Regions from separate parts of the Bacillus sp. mrc49 genome, predicted to be linked through region 2. Evidence: riboswitches for the same ligand, from Rfam matches in the RefSeq annotation. Region 2 holds a riboswitch; each other region holds the start of a gene.
The links. A riboswitch is a leader RNA that binds a small molecule or an ion and turns the genes downstream of it on or off. The one in region 2 is predicted to bind cobalamin.
Positions count from the first base shown of each region.

Region 1: another riboswitch for cobalamin. It lies ahead of metE (5-methyltetrahydropteroyltriglutamate--homocysteine S-methyltransferase); the one in region 2 lies ahead of mmgD (citrate synthase).
Region 3: another riboswitch for cobalamin. It lies ahead of CVN76_RS10260 (hypothetical protein); the one in region 2 lies ahead of mmgD (citrate synthase).

Region 1 is NZ_PHNG01000791.1:28,658-33,062, reverse strand. It holds partial or broken gene CVN76_RS25480 (aminopeptidase) at 1-164, opposite strand, end outside; gene bcp (thioredoxin-dependent thiol peroxidase) at 121-591, opposite strand; gene CVN76_RS25470 (potassium channel family protein) at 654-1,073, opposite strand; cobalamin riboswitch at 1,272-1,464, shown strand; gene metE (5-methyltetrahydropteroyltriglutamate--homocysteine S-methyltransferase) at 1,618-3,924, shown strand; gene CVN76_RS25460 (acyl-CoA thioesterase) at 3,921-4,405, shown strand, end outside.
Region 2 is NZ_PHNG01000653.1:16,801-21,205, forward strand. It holds gene CVN76_RS08695 (response regulator transcription factor) at 1-140, opposite strand, end outside; gene CVN76_RS08700 (ABC transporter ATP-binding protein) at 168-1,913, opposite strand; cobalamin riboswitch at 2,131-2,328, shown strand; gene mmgD (citrate synthase) at 2,548-3,675, shown strand; gene prpD (2-methylcitrate dehydratase) at 3,766-4,405, shown strand, end outside.
Region 3 is NZ_PHNG01000672.1:9,347-13,751, forward strand. It holds gene CVN76_RS10250 (DUF58 domain-containing protein) at 1-1,100, opposite strand, end outside; gene CVN76_RS10255 (AAA family ATPase) at 1,100-2,056, opposite strand; cobalamin riboswitch at 2,244-2,459, shown strand; gene CVN76_RS10260 (hypothetical protein) at 2,567-3,154, shown strand; gene CVN76_RS10265 (ABC transporter substrate-binding protein) at 3,170-4,108, shown strand.

The sequences.
Region 1 (4,405 bases), on a different contig from region 2:
ATCAGCTCTTTAATCAGTGGCTTCGTGCGGATATGGCCCCTTATCAGGATTCTCTCTTTTGGCTTCAATCGTATTGAATGATGAATCAACTTGGCGGCGAGCTCCCTATGTCGCTCACCCTTATTTTTGGAGTTCACGAAGAGTTTCAAGAGCGTCTTCAACATGGCCTTTTACTTTTACTTTGCGCCATTCTTTGACGATCATGCCTTCCTTGTCAATCAGGAAGGTGGAACGCTCAATGCCCATATATTCCTTGCCAAAGTTCTTTTTCAATTGCCACACATCGAATGCTTCGGCAGCTTGATGACTTTCATCAGCCAGTAAAAGGAAAGGCAATCCATGTTTTTCAATGAACTTTTCATGACGCGCGGCTGGGTCCGGGCTGATGCCAATGATGACAGCATCCAATTCCTCAAAGTGTTCATTGTGATCCCGAAAATCACATGCCTCCGTCGTGCAACCCGGGGTCATATCTTTAGGGTAAAAATATAAAACAACGTATTTGCCCTTGAACTGCGAAAGGGAAACCATTTCACCGTTGTTAGCAGGTAAATGAAAATCAGGTGCTTTTTCTCCAATTTTAACAGTCATATTGAACCCTCCATTTTCTTCATTATGGTAAGGGTACCCAATAATCGAAAGAAACACAACTTTCATTTATCCTTCCTATCCTTCTGGTCCAGGTCGATCACCGTCCGAATCACGAATGCCGCCGGAAGCGTGTATCCGATGAATGCCTGTATTGTCGCTATCATCCGGCCCATGCCTATAGGTGCTATATCGCCATATCCTACAGAAAACATCGTCATCGCACTGAAATAAAAAGAAGTTTTCAGTTGTTCATAAAAAGTGCCATCCAATCGATTGCCCATATCAAGAATCACTGAGTGATTCTGAAGCTCGTATAATAAATAAATCAGTGCAAAACCAACCAATATCGTCGCATATAAATTGCCGAGCCAAAGCATATCTTCAAGAGAGAACTTTTTCCCCCCCGACTCGACAAGAAATAACGTCCGAATGCTCATCACCATGCAAAAAATGATTCCGGCAATCAAGATGTAGAAAGTCATCCCCCACGCCCCATTTCAAAACGCCCACTTCCTTATACATACTCCCTGTCCAATCAATATATTCTATTTTGAAAAGACTTCAGCCTTGTCATAGGGCTTGTTTACGAAACTTTTGCTTGTTGACCCTTTTGGTCGGATATGTTAAGATTGTCTAAATTTTTATAATAGTTTCTATTTTATAAATTTTTAACTTATCGAATTTCATATGTGGAAACAGGTTCCTAATGTTCATTAGGATTAAAAGGGAAGTCCGGTGTAATCCCGGCACGGTCCCGCCACTGTAATGGGAATGTTAGCGCCACCCGATATGCCACTGATCCTAAGGATTGGGAAGGCTTGCCGCTAATGATATGCCCTAAGTCAGGAGACCTGCCTGTTTCAACAACACTGTTTTAACCTACGGGAGATAGGGAGGTGTTAGGAACCTTTCATGTAAGTGGCAATTCGCTTGACACTTTATTTTAAGCATTTCTAACTTTCTCTTTTTGACTGTTAGGGGTGCTTTTTTTGTTGGATATCAATCAAATTCAAAGAATGTAGGAGGATGGAAATTTTGAAAAGTAGTAATCTGGGATACCCGCGCATCGGGGAAGATCGTGAATGGAAACGCACATTAGAAGCTTACTGGTCAGGAAAAATCGAAGAAACGGAATTCACATCGCAACTGGAAGCGATCCGGTTGGGCAACCTGCGAAAGCAAAAAGAGCAAGGCGTTGATATCATTCCTGTCAATGACTTTACTTTGTATGACCAAATGCTCGATACTTCCGTGATGTTCGGTCTTGTTCCCGAACGTTATTCCTCTTATGAAGGAGGCAGTGTCCCGCTATCCGTTTATTATTCAATGGCCCGCGGTAACAAGGACGAAGTCGCATCCGAGATGACGAAATGGTTCAATACGAATTATCACTATATTGTCCCGGAATTAAAACGCTCCCAGCTGACTTTAACAGAAAATAAGCCGCTTGCTGCATATCGGGAAGCCAAGGAGAAGCTGGGGATTGAAACGAAGCCGGTGCTTATCGGACCGTATACCTTCATCTCCCTTTCCAAAGGCTTCAATAAAGAAGATATCCCTGGCATCATCCTGAGCCTGCTCCCCCTCTATACACAAATATTGCAGGAGTTGGAGCAAGAAGGTGTGCAGTGGGTTCAGTTAGATGAGCCTTCCCTTGTTTCATCGATATCCAAAGATGATATGGAAACTGTTACATACCTCTATGAAAAACTGAATGAAGCGGCACCTCACCTGAACATCATGCTCCAAACATACTTTGATGCCGTGGAACACTATGAAGCGGTCACTCAATTGAAAGTTCAGGGAATCGGGCTCGATTTTGTTCATGATAAACAAAGAAATGTCCGCAATCTTGAAACGTTCGGCTTCCCGGCAGACAAAGTGCTTGGTGCAGGCGTGATTGACGGAAAAAACATTTGGCTTTCCGATTTATCGAGCAAGCTTCAATTAATCGAGACGATCAAGAACAAAGTGGCAGAAGATAAAATCTGGCTCCAACCCTCTTGTTCCCTGCTTCATGTTCCAGTGACCGTTCGCAATGAAAACGCGCTTGCTAAAGAAGTGAAGGAGGCACTTGCCTTCGCGGATGAGAAGCTAGAAGAAATCACTACCCTTGTCAAAGGCAGCAATCTAGGTTTGGAGGCAATCGTAAAGAAAGTGGATGCGAATAAATTGGCGATCCAAACGTTAGCCAGTTCCCAGGCCCGGAATCATAAAGCAGTACAAGCCGATGTAGAAAAGGTTAAATCCAAGACCTCGGGACGTCAGCTGCCATTTAAAGAGCGTTACCAAAAACAACGTGAATTTTTCAAGTTGCCTTTTCTTCCTTCTACAACGATCGGCAGCTTCCCTCAGACATTTGAAGTGAAACAAGCACGCAGTAAATTCAAAAGAGGAGATTGGACTGCTGCCCAATATGAAACATTCATAAATGATGAGATTGCCAGGTGGATCGAAATTCAAGAAGAAATCGGCCTGGATGTTCTCGTTCACGGAGAATTTGAACGGACGGATATGGTTGAATATTTCGGCCATAAGCTGGGGGGATTCGTCTTTCTGGAAAAAGGATGGGTTCAATCCTACGGTTCTCGTTGCGTCAAGCCCCCCGTCATTTACGGCGACGTTCATTTCATCGAGCCGATGACTGTCAGGGAAAGCGTCCATGCTCAATCACTGACAAAGAAAACGGTAAAGGGAATGCTCACAGGTCCTGTAACGATTTTGAACTGGTCATTTGTCCGTGATGATATTTCAAGGGAGAATGTTTGCTATCAGCTTGCCCTTGCCTTGGATAAAGAGGTACTTGCCTTGGAAGCGGCAGGAATCAAAATGATCCAAGTGGATGAGCCTGCACTTAGAGAAGGACTTCCATTGAAGAAAAGCGACCGGGAAGAGTATTTGAACTGGGCGGTGAATTCGTTCCTGATTTCCACATCGAGCGTGGAAGATACAACGCAAATCCATACGCATATGTGCTATTGTGACTTCAACAGTTTCATGGATGTCATCTCTTCCCTAGATGCCGATGTCATTTCCATCGAAACATCCCGCAGCCACGGGGAGCTTGCCTCCGCATTCGAGGAAAAGACATACGAAAAAGGAATTGGCCTAGGGGTATATGATATTCATAGTCCTCGAGTCCCGGCTGTGAAGGAAATGGTCGACATGATTGAACGAGGCATCAAGGTATTGGATAAAGACCAGTTTTGGATCAATCCTGACTGCGGCCTGAAAACTAGGGGCGTTCCTGAAACGGTTTCTTCCCTTAAAAATATGGTCGAGGCAGCCAAAATCGTCCGGGAAAATCTATTGGCCCAAACAACCGGCAAATGATCGAAAACGACGTAGAGATAGCACCAGGCCATCCCACACAGCAGTCAAGGACCTTTTTAACTGACCTTGTTTTCCCGCCTGACACAAATCATCACAATACCATTTTTGGCGGGAAGGTAATGGCATATGTCGATAAAATAGCCTGCATTTCGGCTATGCGCCATTGTCGAAAGCCAGTCGTGACAGCATCAAGCGACTCTTTTGATTTTTTGGCACCCATCAAGACAGGAGACGCGATTAACCTTGAGGCTTATGTCACATGTGCCCACCGCACTTCCATGGAGGTATTCGTGAAGGTGGAACGAGAAAACTTATTAACAGGTGAAAAGCAGCTTACGGCACGCGCCTTTTTAACGATGCTTGCCATTGATGAAGATGGTAAGCCGACCGAAGTTCCAATGGTAATACCGGAAACGGAAATGGAAAAACAGCAATATGCCGAAGCCCAGGCAAGATATATAGAAAGAAAGAATAAGCGTAA
Region 2 (4,405 bases):
TTGATTTTCACCTTCTCCATCATACTCAATGCTTGAAGTCCGTCCGGGGCGACATACAGATCGAATCCTTCTTTTCTTAACAAGAGCTGGATCAGTTCGCGGATATGGGCATCATCATCGACGATCAATATCTTTGTCATCCTTCTTCCGTCCTTTCGGTGAATGAATTAAGCAAGCTCGAGCTTGTGTAATTGCTGCTGTGCAAATTCACGATATAATGCATGCGTTTCATATAGCTCTTTATGTGTTCCGCTGCCTGTAATTTTCCCCTTTTCGAGGAAGATGATTTGGTCGGAACCAATAACGGTCGATAAGCGGTGGGCAATGACGATCGTTGTCCTGCCTTTCATCAAATCATTCAATGCCTGCTGAACGACATGTTCCGATTTACTGTCCAGGCTGGAGGTGGCTTCATCCAGCATCAAGATTTTGGGGTTTCTTAAAAAGGCCCGGGCGATGGCGATCCGTTGCCTTTGGCCTCCTGAGAGTTTCATCCCTCTTTCGCCAACTTCCGTATCATAGCCATTTGGAAGATCGGAAATGAACTGATCTGCATACGCCATTTTAGCGACTTGATTTAACTCTTCATCCGTTACATCGCGATCGATTCCATAGCAAATATTATCACGAATCGTACCGGATACAATCGGACTTTCCTGTGAAACGTAGCCGATCTGGCTTCTCCATGAGTAAAGCGTGAGATCGTTTATCGATGTCCCGCCTATGGATATCGAGCCCTGCTGTGGTTTATAAAATCGCTCAAACAATGAGAAAAGGGTCGTTTTCCCGCTGCCGCTAGGCCCGACAATCGCGGTGACCTTGCCTGCTTCAACCGTGAAGTTGATATCTTTTAGCACTTGTTCACCATCATGATAACGATAATCCAGGTGATCTACCGTGATGGTTTGACTGGAATTTTGAACTTCCATCTTTGCATCTTCTTCCTCTTCAGAATCCAAGATGGCAATGATGCGTTCCGTGGCACCGGTAGCTTTTTGGAATTGCGTAAAGAAAGCTGCCAATTGCGCCATGGGCATGATGATTTGGAAAAGATACATGATGAATGCAACTAGTGCACCTGCTGACAGGGCCCCTGAAGAAACACGCATCCCGCCATACCCTAAAATGAGTACGAGTAGGGCCATCATGACGAGACTCATCAGCGGACCGATCAGCGCTTGGATTTTTGCTTCCTTTAAACCAAATTGGAATAATTGGCTGATTCCCTTTTTTCCATTTTCATATTCGAAGGTTTCTGCATTCGATGCTTTAACAAGCCGGATTTCCGTAAGCACCTGCTGGAGGACTGCGGTGAAGCTTGCTGTTTCATCCTGCATCCCTTTCGATATCCGGTGCATTTTTTTTCCGAGTGGCAGTAATATTAAAACGGAGAGCGGGATGGCTATGAACATCAACAGTGACATTTTCCAATCAAGCAAAAATAACACGATCATGGCGCCTACGATGGAAATGATTCCGGTGACGAAATTGGATAGGTGTTCCGAAATCAAGCCTTTCACTACCGTTGTATCATTTGTCATCCGACTGACCGTTTCGCCCGATGGATGTTCATCGAAGTAATCCACGGGTAATACGAGCAATTTTTTCCATAGTTGATCGCGGATGCCGGCGACAACAGATTGACCGATCTTATTCAATAAATAGATGGAAAATCCGCTGGCCAATGCTTGAACGATAATGGCAAGCACGAGAAGTGTGACCCGTTCCGCATTTAGTGAACTGAGGGAGAAATCATTGATAAGATTTTTTGTGAATAATGGGACCAATAAACTTACGCCAGTTGTGCTTAAGCTTAATAGTAATGCAATCCCGATCATTATTTTAGAAGGCTTCGTTTGTTGGACCAATCGGATGAACTGGCTCCAGCCTTTTTGTTTTTTTTCCTGTTTCATTTATTAACATCCTTTCTTGAGCTTCATTATAAACGGTAGTATACAAAGAAGTTATGAATTGAATATGAACTATTTTTAATAACTTGCTTGTTATGGGTAAAGGAACCACCTTGCTACCTTTAATGTGGACAGGCAGGCGCCGATGCAAACATGAGCTTGATACTGAAAAAAGGTAATTGTAATATTTGGAACATTTTGTTATATTTAAGTAGAAAATTAAATAATGAAATTAATAGGTGCAGATGAATTTTCCTGTTTATCTGCTTAAAAGGGAAGTCGGTTAGATTCCGACGCTGTCCCGCAACTGTATTTGGGAGCGATTCGAAAAATATCCACTGTTTCTGCACTGGAAATGGGAAGGGTTCGAAGAGCGAAGATCATAAGCCAGGAGACCTGCCTAATTAATGTGCATCAAGTGCCTACGAGGATAGGGGGTGTTAATTGCGGACTTTTTGGCATGAAAAATTATGATCATTTCTCATGTTTATTTGAGTACTCTTCGTAAATTAACAGCTTCCTCTGGAAGTTGTTTTTTTTATGTCAGTTTAATGGGAAAATCGTTGAATTACAAGAGATTCCGACAAATTATGATAACGCTTTCAAAAAAGTGACTTATTCAGAGGAGGAATGAAAGATGAAGGAACAAGGAACTTATTCCCCTGGGCTTGATGGGATTGTAGCGGCTGAAACAAAGCTATCTTTCCTGGATACAGTTCAGAGTGAGATTGTTATACGAGGATATGATCTTATCGATTTATCTGAAAAGATGGGATACTTGGAGATTGTCCATTTGTTGCTTCACGATAGGCTCCCGAATGCGGCGGAAAGGGGGCGGCTTGAACAGGCTTTGAAAAATGAATATGAAATCCCGGAAGCTATCCTGGAATTGTTAAAGCTATTGCCGGGGAAAACACATCCGATGGATGCTCTCAGAACAGGCATTTCAGCATTGGCTGGATATGATGCAAACATTGATGATCGTTCCTCCTCGGTGAATCGTGAGCGCGCTTACAAATTATTAGGGAGTGTCCCTGCCATCGTCGCAAACAGTTATCGAATCCTGAATAAGCAAGAGGTTGTTCTAGCGAATAAGGATCTATCTTATAGTTCCAATTTTTACTACATGATCACGGGCAAGGTGCCATCGGCAATGGAAGAAAAAATCTTTGACCAATCATTATTATTGTATAGCGAACACGAAATGCCTAATTCCACTTTCACGGCAAGAGTAATCGCCTCGACGCTTTCCGATTTATATGGGGCTTTGACGGGAGCTGTAGCTTCCCTAAAGGGCAACCTGCATGGAGGAGCCAATGAAGCGGTCATGTACATGCTTTTGGAGGCGGGTACCGTCGCGAAATTCGAGCGGCTGCTTGATGGGAAATTGGCAAATAAAGAAAAAATCATGGGGTTTGGCCATCGCGTCTATATGAAGAAAATGGATCCAAGGGCATTGATCATGAAGCAAGCATTAAAGCAGCTTTGTGATGCCAAAGGGGATGACCGGCTTTATAAAATGTGTGAAGCGGGGGAAGTGATCATGGAAAGGGAAAAAGGCCTTTATCCGAATCTCGATTACTATGCAGCGCCGGTTTACTATATGCTGGGCCTTCCCATTGCCATATATACACCGATTTTCTTCAGTGCGAGAACAGTGGGTTTATGTGCTCACGTGATTGAGCAGCACGCAAACAACCGTCTCTTCCGACCTCGTGTGAGTTATATAGGCGAGCGTCATAACCGCAATGTCATTTCCAACTAAGGAAATGTAGATTACTAGCCCGCCAGATGGACGTTCTGACCAACGTCCATCATTATAATAAACAAATTTGCCACGAAAGGGAAGATGAGAATGCTAAAAACGAATGGTATCAATCAAACGGATGTGTTATTGGAAGACATTGCGGATTATGTAATGAAAAAAGAGATCATTAGCGATGAAGCGTATGAAACGGCTCGTTACGTTCTTCTTGATACAATCGGCTGCGGGATTTTAGCGCTTCACTATCCTGAATGCGCCAAATTATTAGGACCCGTCGTTCCCGGCACGGTCGTTCCAAATGGGACCCGCGTTCCAGGGACTTCATATGTACTGGATCCAGTGAAGGGTGCATTCAATATTGGTTGCATGATTCGCTGGCTGGATTATAACGATACATGGCTGGCCGCGGAATGGGGACATCCTTCCGATAACTTGGGAGGGATCTTGGCGGTGGCTGATTACGTAAGCCGTGTGAATATGGCGGAGGGGAAAAAAGCATTATCTGTTAGAGACGTCCTGGAAATGATGATTAAAGCACATGAGATTCAAGGCGTGCTGGCGCTGGAAAATAGCCTGAACCGGGTTGGCCTAGACCATGTCCTATTTGTAAAGGTGGCTACGGCGGCGGTAGTCACAAAAGCTTTGGGCGGAACGAGGGAAGAAATCATCAATGCATTATCCAATGCGTGGATCGATAATTCAAGCTTGCGTACGTATCGCCACACTCCAA
Region 3 (4,405 bases), on a different contig from region 2:
TTTTCCTCATCCAGTAGATTTGCCGGATTCTTCATGCATAACATCGTTAACCCTCGATTAGTGCGGAAAGCATTTAATAGTTCCATCTTTTCCCTGGTCAAATCGGATACGATGAAAATCACGGCGGCGTTTGCCGGCAAATTTCCCTTCCTTCCTTTATCAGCTAATGCATTTGTTTCATCCGGTCTTTCTTTAGCAAGTCTGGTAAAAATCTTCCGTCTCTGGTTCCTGCCCGCCCCGGCAGGCAGGATTAGACTCGAACACGTACTCGCATAACCAACCTGGATGCCCTTTTTTAACAGGCTGTGGACAAAGGAAGCCGCCGCAATAATGGATTCTTCAAATGATATCGATGGCTGGTTATCAAGGATGATCCATACATCCCGATTTTTTTGCACTTCGAATTCCTTCGTCATGATCTCACTCGTTCGAGCCGTCGCTTTCCAGTTGATCCATGAAAGCTGATCACCTGGCTGATACTCCCTCACCCCGGATACCACCGAATGTTCCCGATGTGTCTTCTTTGTCGGGCCTGCTTGTCCCTGATTGAACAATCGATCGAGATATAGGGAGTCAAGCTCCTGATACGTAGGGAAAACGGTTATATTCAATGGAGAATCGAATATCGCCTCCTTTTCAACGAGGCCAAAAAAGTCCCCTATCAAAAAACGAATCGATTGGAACCTATGCTCACCACGCGGCAGGCCCTCCAAAGCATACGACAAGCTGATGATGCGCTTGAATCCAGGGAAGATCAGTGCCTTTCTATAAATCCCGCTATCTTCCAATTCTCCTGGCAATTCCTCCTCTATCACCAGAAATAAGAGCGGGAGTCGATTTTTACGGGTGAATGTCAGGTCCATTTCAATGGATTCACCTGCCTGGCATTCTCTTTTGCTGACGTTTCTTTCAACCGTAATGGAGTGAAGGGGATAAAACAGCAGAATCATGGCATAGGCGGCAAAGGGCAAAAACGAATAAAAAATGAACCAACTGACAAATCCGCCTTGAAACATCGCAAAGCAAAAGGAAGTGGCCATAAGAAAAACCAGTCCGGCCGCATTCATGTTTTTCTTTAAAAAATGATTGAAGCTACGCATTATGACAAGGCCCGTTTCACAGGCACATGAGTCTTCGCGACAATTTCGGTGATCACCATTTCAGCATCGAAGCCATCATAATTCGCTTCTGGTTTTAAAATCAGGCGGTGGGAGAATACGAACGGAGCTAAATATTGAACATCATCCGGCAGGACATAATCCCTGCCCTGTATTAGTGCATAAGCTTGGGCTGCCTTCATCAAAGCAATCGATCCACGCGGACTCACCCCAAGATAGACCACCTGATGGCTCCTCGTTTCATTGGCCAGTTCAACAATATATCCTTTTATTGTGTCATCCACGATCACCATCTTAGCCTCTGCCTGCAGGGCCTTCAATTCTTCCAAGGTGATGACTGATTCCAGCTCTTCAAGCGGAGCCATGTATTGAGCTCTTTGCAGGACCTCGATTTCTTCCGCAGCACTCGGGTAGCCCATCTTCATTTTTAACAGGAATCGATCCAATTGCGCTTCCGGAAGCGGGTATGTGCCCTCGTACTCGATCGGGTTTTGCGTCGCCATGACAAAAAAGGGCTTCTCCAATCCCCTGGTGACGCCATCGATCGTCACACTTGCCTCCTCCATCGCTTCAAGCAGGGCAGACTGTGTTTTCGGAGAGGTCCGGTTAATTTCATCTGCCAAAATAATATGCCCCATTATCGGTCCTGGCCGAAAAATGAAGGCTTGTTCCTTTGGGTTGAAAATCGAAACGCCGGTTACATCGGACGGCAGTAAATCAGGTGTGAATTGTATTCGCTTAAAGCTAGCACCTATCGATTTGGCAAGCGCCCGGACCATGACTGTCTTGCCTACTCCCGGAACATCCTCCAATAAAACATGCCCACCGGAAAGAAGTGCGACGATGCTCAGTTCCGCAATATCCCTTTTTCCAATAATGACCTTTTCAATATTCCCTAGAACCTTTTCCAGTTTTTGATTTGCCTGCTTATAAATCATTCGCTACCTCCTGGGAAATCTATTACTTATTTCATTTCCAATCTATATCTCACTTATCTTTACAGTAACAACCAATTAATCCTTACATTGTAAGTTTACTAGATATTCCGCAAACCATAAACGAAATTCTCTAAAAATATTAGTGCAGCTTAAGGAAAAAGGTATGGTAAACTTATCCTAAGTGAATATGAACCTTGCAGAAAAGGGTGCTGCCATGTCAGCTTAATAGGGAATTCGGTTCAAAACCGAAGCTGTTTCCGCAACTGTAAGTGCTAATGAAATAAGATGACATACCACTATTTGATGGTGGATAGGACATTTGTACTATCCATCATCAAATGGGAAGGTTCTTAGAGTAAAATGACGCACAAGCCAGGAGACCTGCCTTTTTTTATCGTATCATGCTCTTCGGAAGATAGGAGATTGTACGGCAGCCTTCCATCTTTTTTTCTACTAGGAATACATGGATGCTCGATGCCGACCAAAACTCTTGGTCGGCTTTTTGTTTTGATGCGAAAAGCGATACGGCAGTCATTCACCAAACTACGTAAAGGAGGAAGAGTTATGGCAAAGAAAGACCTTCGTTTTTTATGCTATCCATACATGCGCGAATCCGCTTCCACAGTCGATTTTGAAATACGAACAGACTCCTTGACGACGCGGATCGGCATGGCCGCATCGCTGACGAAGGATGTTCCTGACGTTCACCGGGATTTAATGGTTTTGCTGCCCATGGCCTATCATCTAAATGGTTCAGTCCGTGGAAAACTAGCCATCAGCGACCATGACCTGGACCATTTAAGTTCGATTTATGACCGGTATGTCGCAGAAGTTAAAGAACAGATCCAGACATTTGTGCTCCCCCAAGGGTCAACGGCGGCATGTGCCCTGCACGCCTGCCGCAGCGAAGCCAAAAAGTCCGTCCGCGCTTTGCACAAAGTCAGTCTGGAAAGGGAAGTTCCGGGTATCCTTTTCGATTACTCCCACTTGCTTGCAAACGTTTTATTCGTGATGGCAGTCTACGTTAACAAGCGACAAGGCTTTGAAGAAATACCTTTTATTAGCAAATCTTATCCTACTAAACCGATGAAAAAATAGATGGAGGAATAAATAATGAAATTTACCCAAAGATTCAGCTGGATTTCCGTGCTTATGCTTGCCCTTTTCCTTACAGGATGTGGCGTAACGGATCAATCTGCAAAAGATGATAAAAAAGCGAACGAGGCGAAGAGCTATACCGTTACAGATGATACTGGAAAGAAAATAAAATTCGATAAGGCACCGGAAAAAGTCGTTTCACTGCAGCCTAGCAATACCGAAATTCTATTTGCCTTAGGACAGGGGAAGAAAGTGGTTGGCGTGACGGACTTCGATAATTATCCCGAGGAAGCGAAGAAAATCGAACATGTTTCAGATTCCGTGAATATCAATGCAGAAAAGATCATAGCCCTGAAGCCAGATGCGATCATCGCTTATACCGTTGGCGATGAAGCGACGCTGAAGCCACTCGAAGATGCCGGCATCCCTATATTCATCATTAAATCGGCAGCCAATTTGGATGACGTATACGGGGATATTGAGCAGATTGCCAAAGTGATGGGAGTTACCAAGAAAGGCGATGCATTGGTGAAGGATATCAAATCCCAAATTGCAAGTGTCGAAGAAAAAGTGGGAACCTTGGATGAACAGGAGCAAACATATTTTGAAATCAGTCCGGCTCCGGAAATCTATACAACAGGTGACGAAACCTTCCAACAAGAAATCCTGGAAACCGCTGGCATTAAAAACGTCTTTGCCGACCAAAAGGGCTGGGTTAAAATATCCGGGGAAGAAGTCGTCAAGCGCAACCCGGAAACGATCCTTACAACTGCAACCTATGTAAAAGATGCCGTTGATGAAATAAAATCACGTAAAGGTTGGGAAGAAATCGCTGCCGTGAAAAACGATGACGTCCACCTGCTTGATGAAAGTGTCATGTCCCGTCCCGGACCAAGGATCGGTGAAGCTGTAGAACTTGCTGCTAAAACCGTTTACCCGGACTTATTTAAATAATATTGAACAAGGATGCTCCGATATATCGGGGCATCCTTCCATTCATATCATTCGCTACATTAAGTGATGGCAATGGACTCTGCTTTTCTTCCTTTGTTTATGCTAAAATGAAGGCACTCCAAACCTATGATATCCGAGGTATCGATCATGTATAAAAGATTCTTCATTTGGGTCTTGGCAATCGCCCTTCTTTTAGGGCTTCTTAGAGCCATCATGGACCTTTAACCAAAAAAAGATAGGCAACTACAAGGAGATGCTGTCTGCCTTTTTATTTTTCAGGCGGCGTCTTTTTTTAGT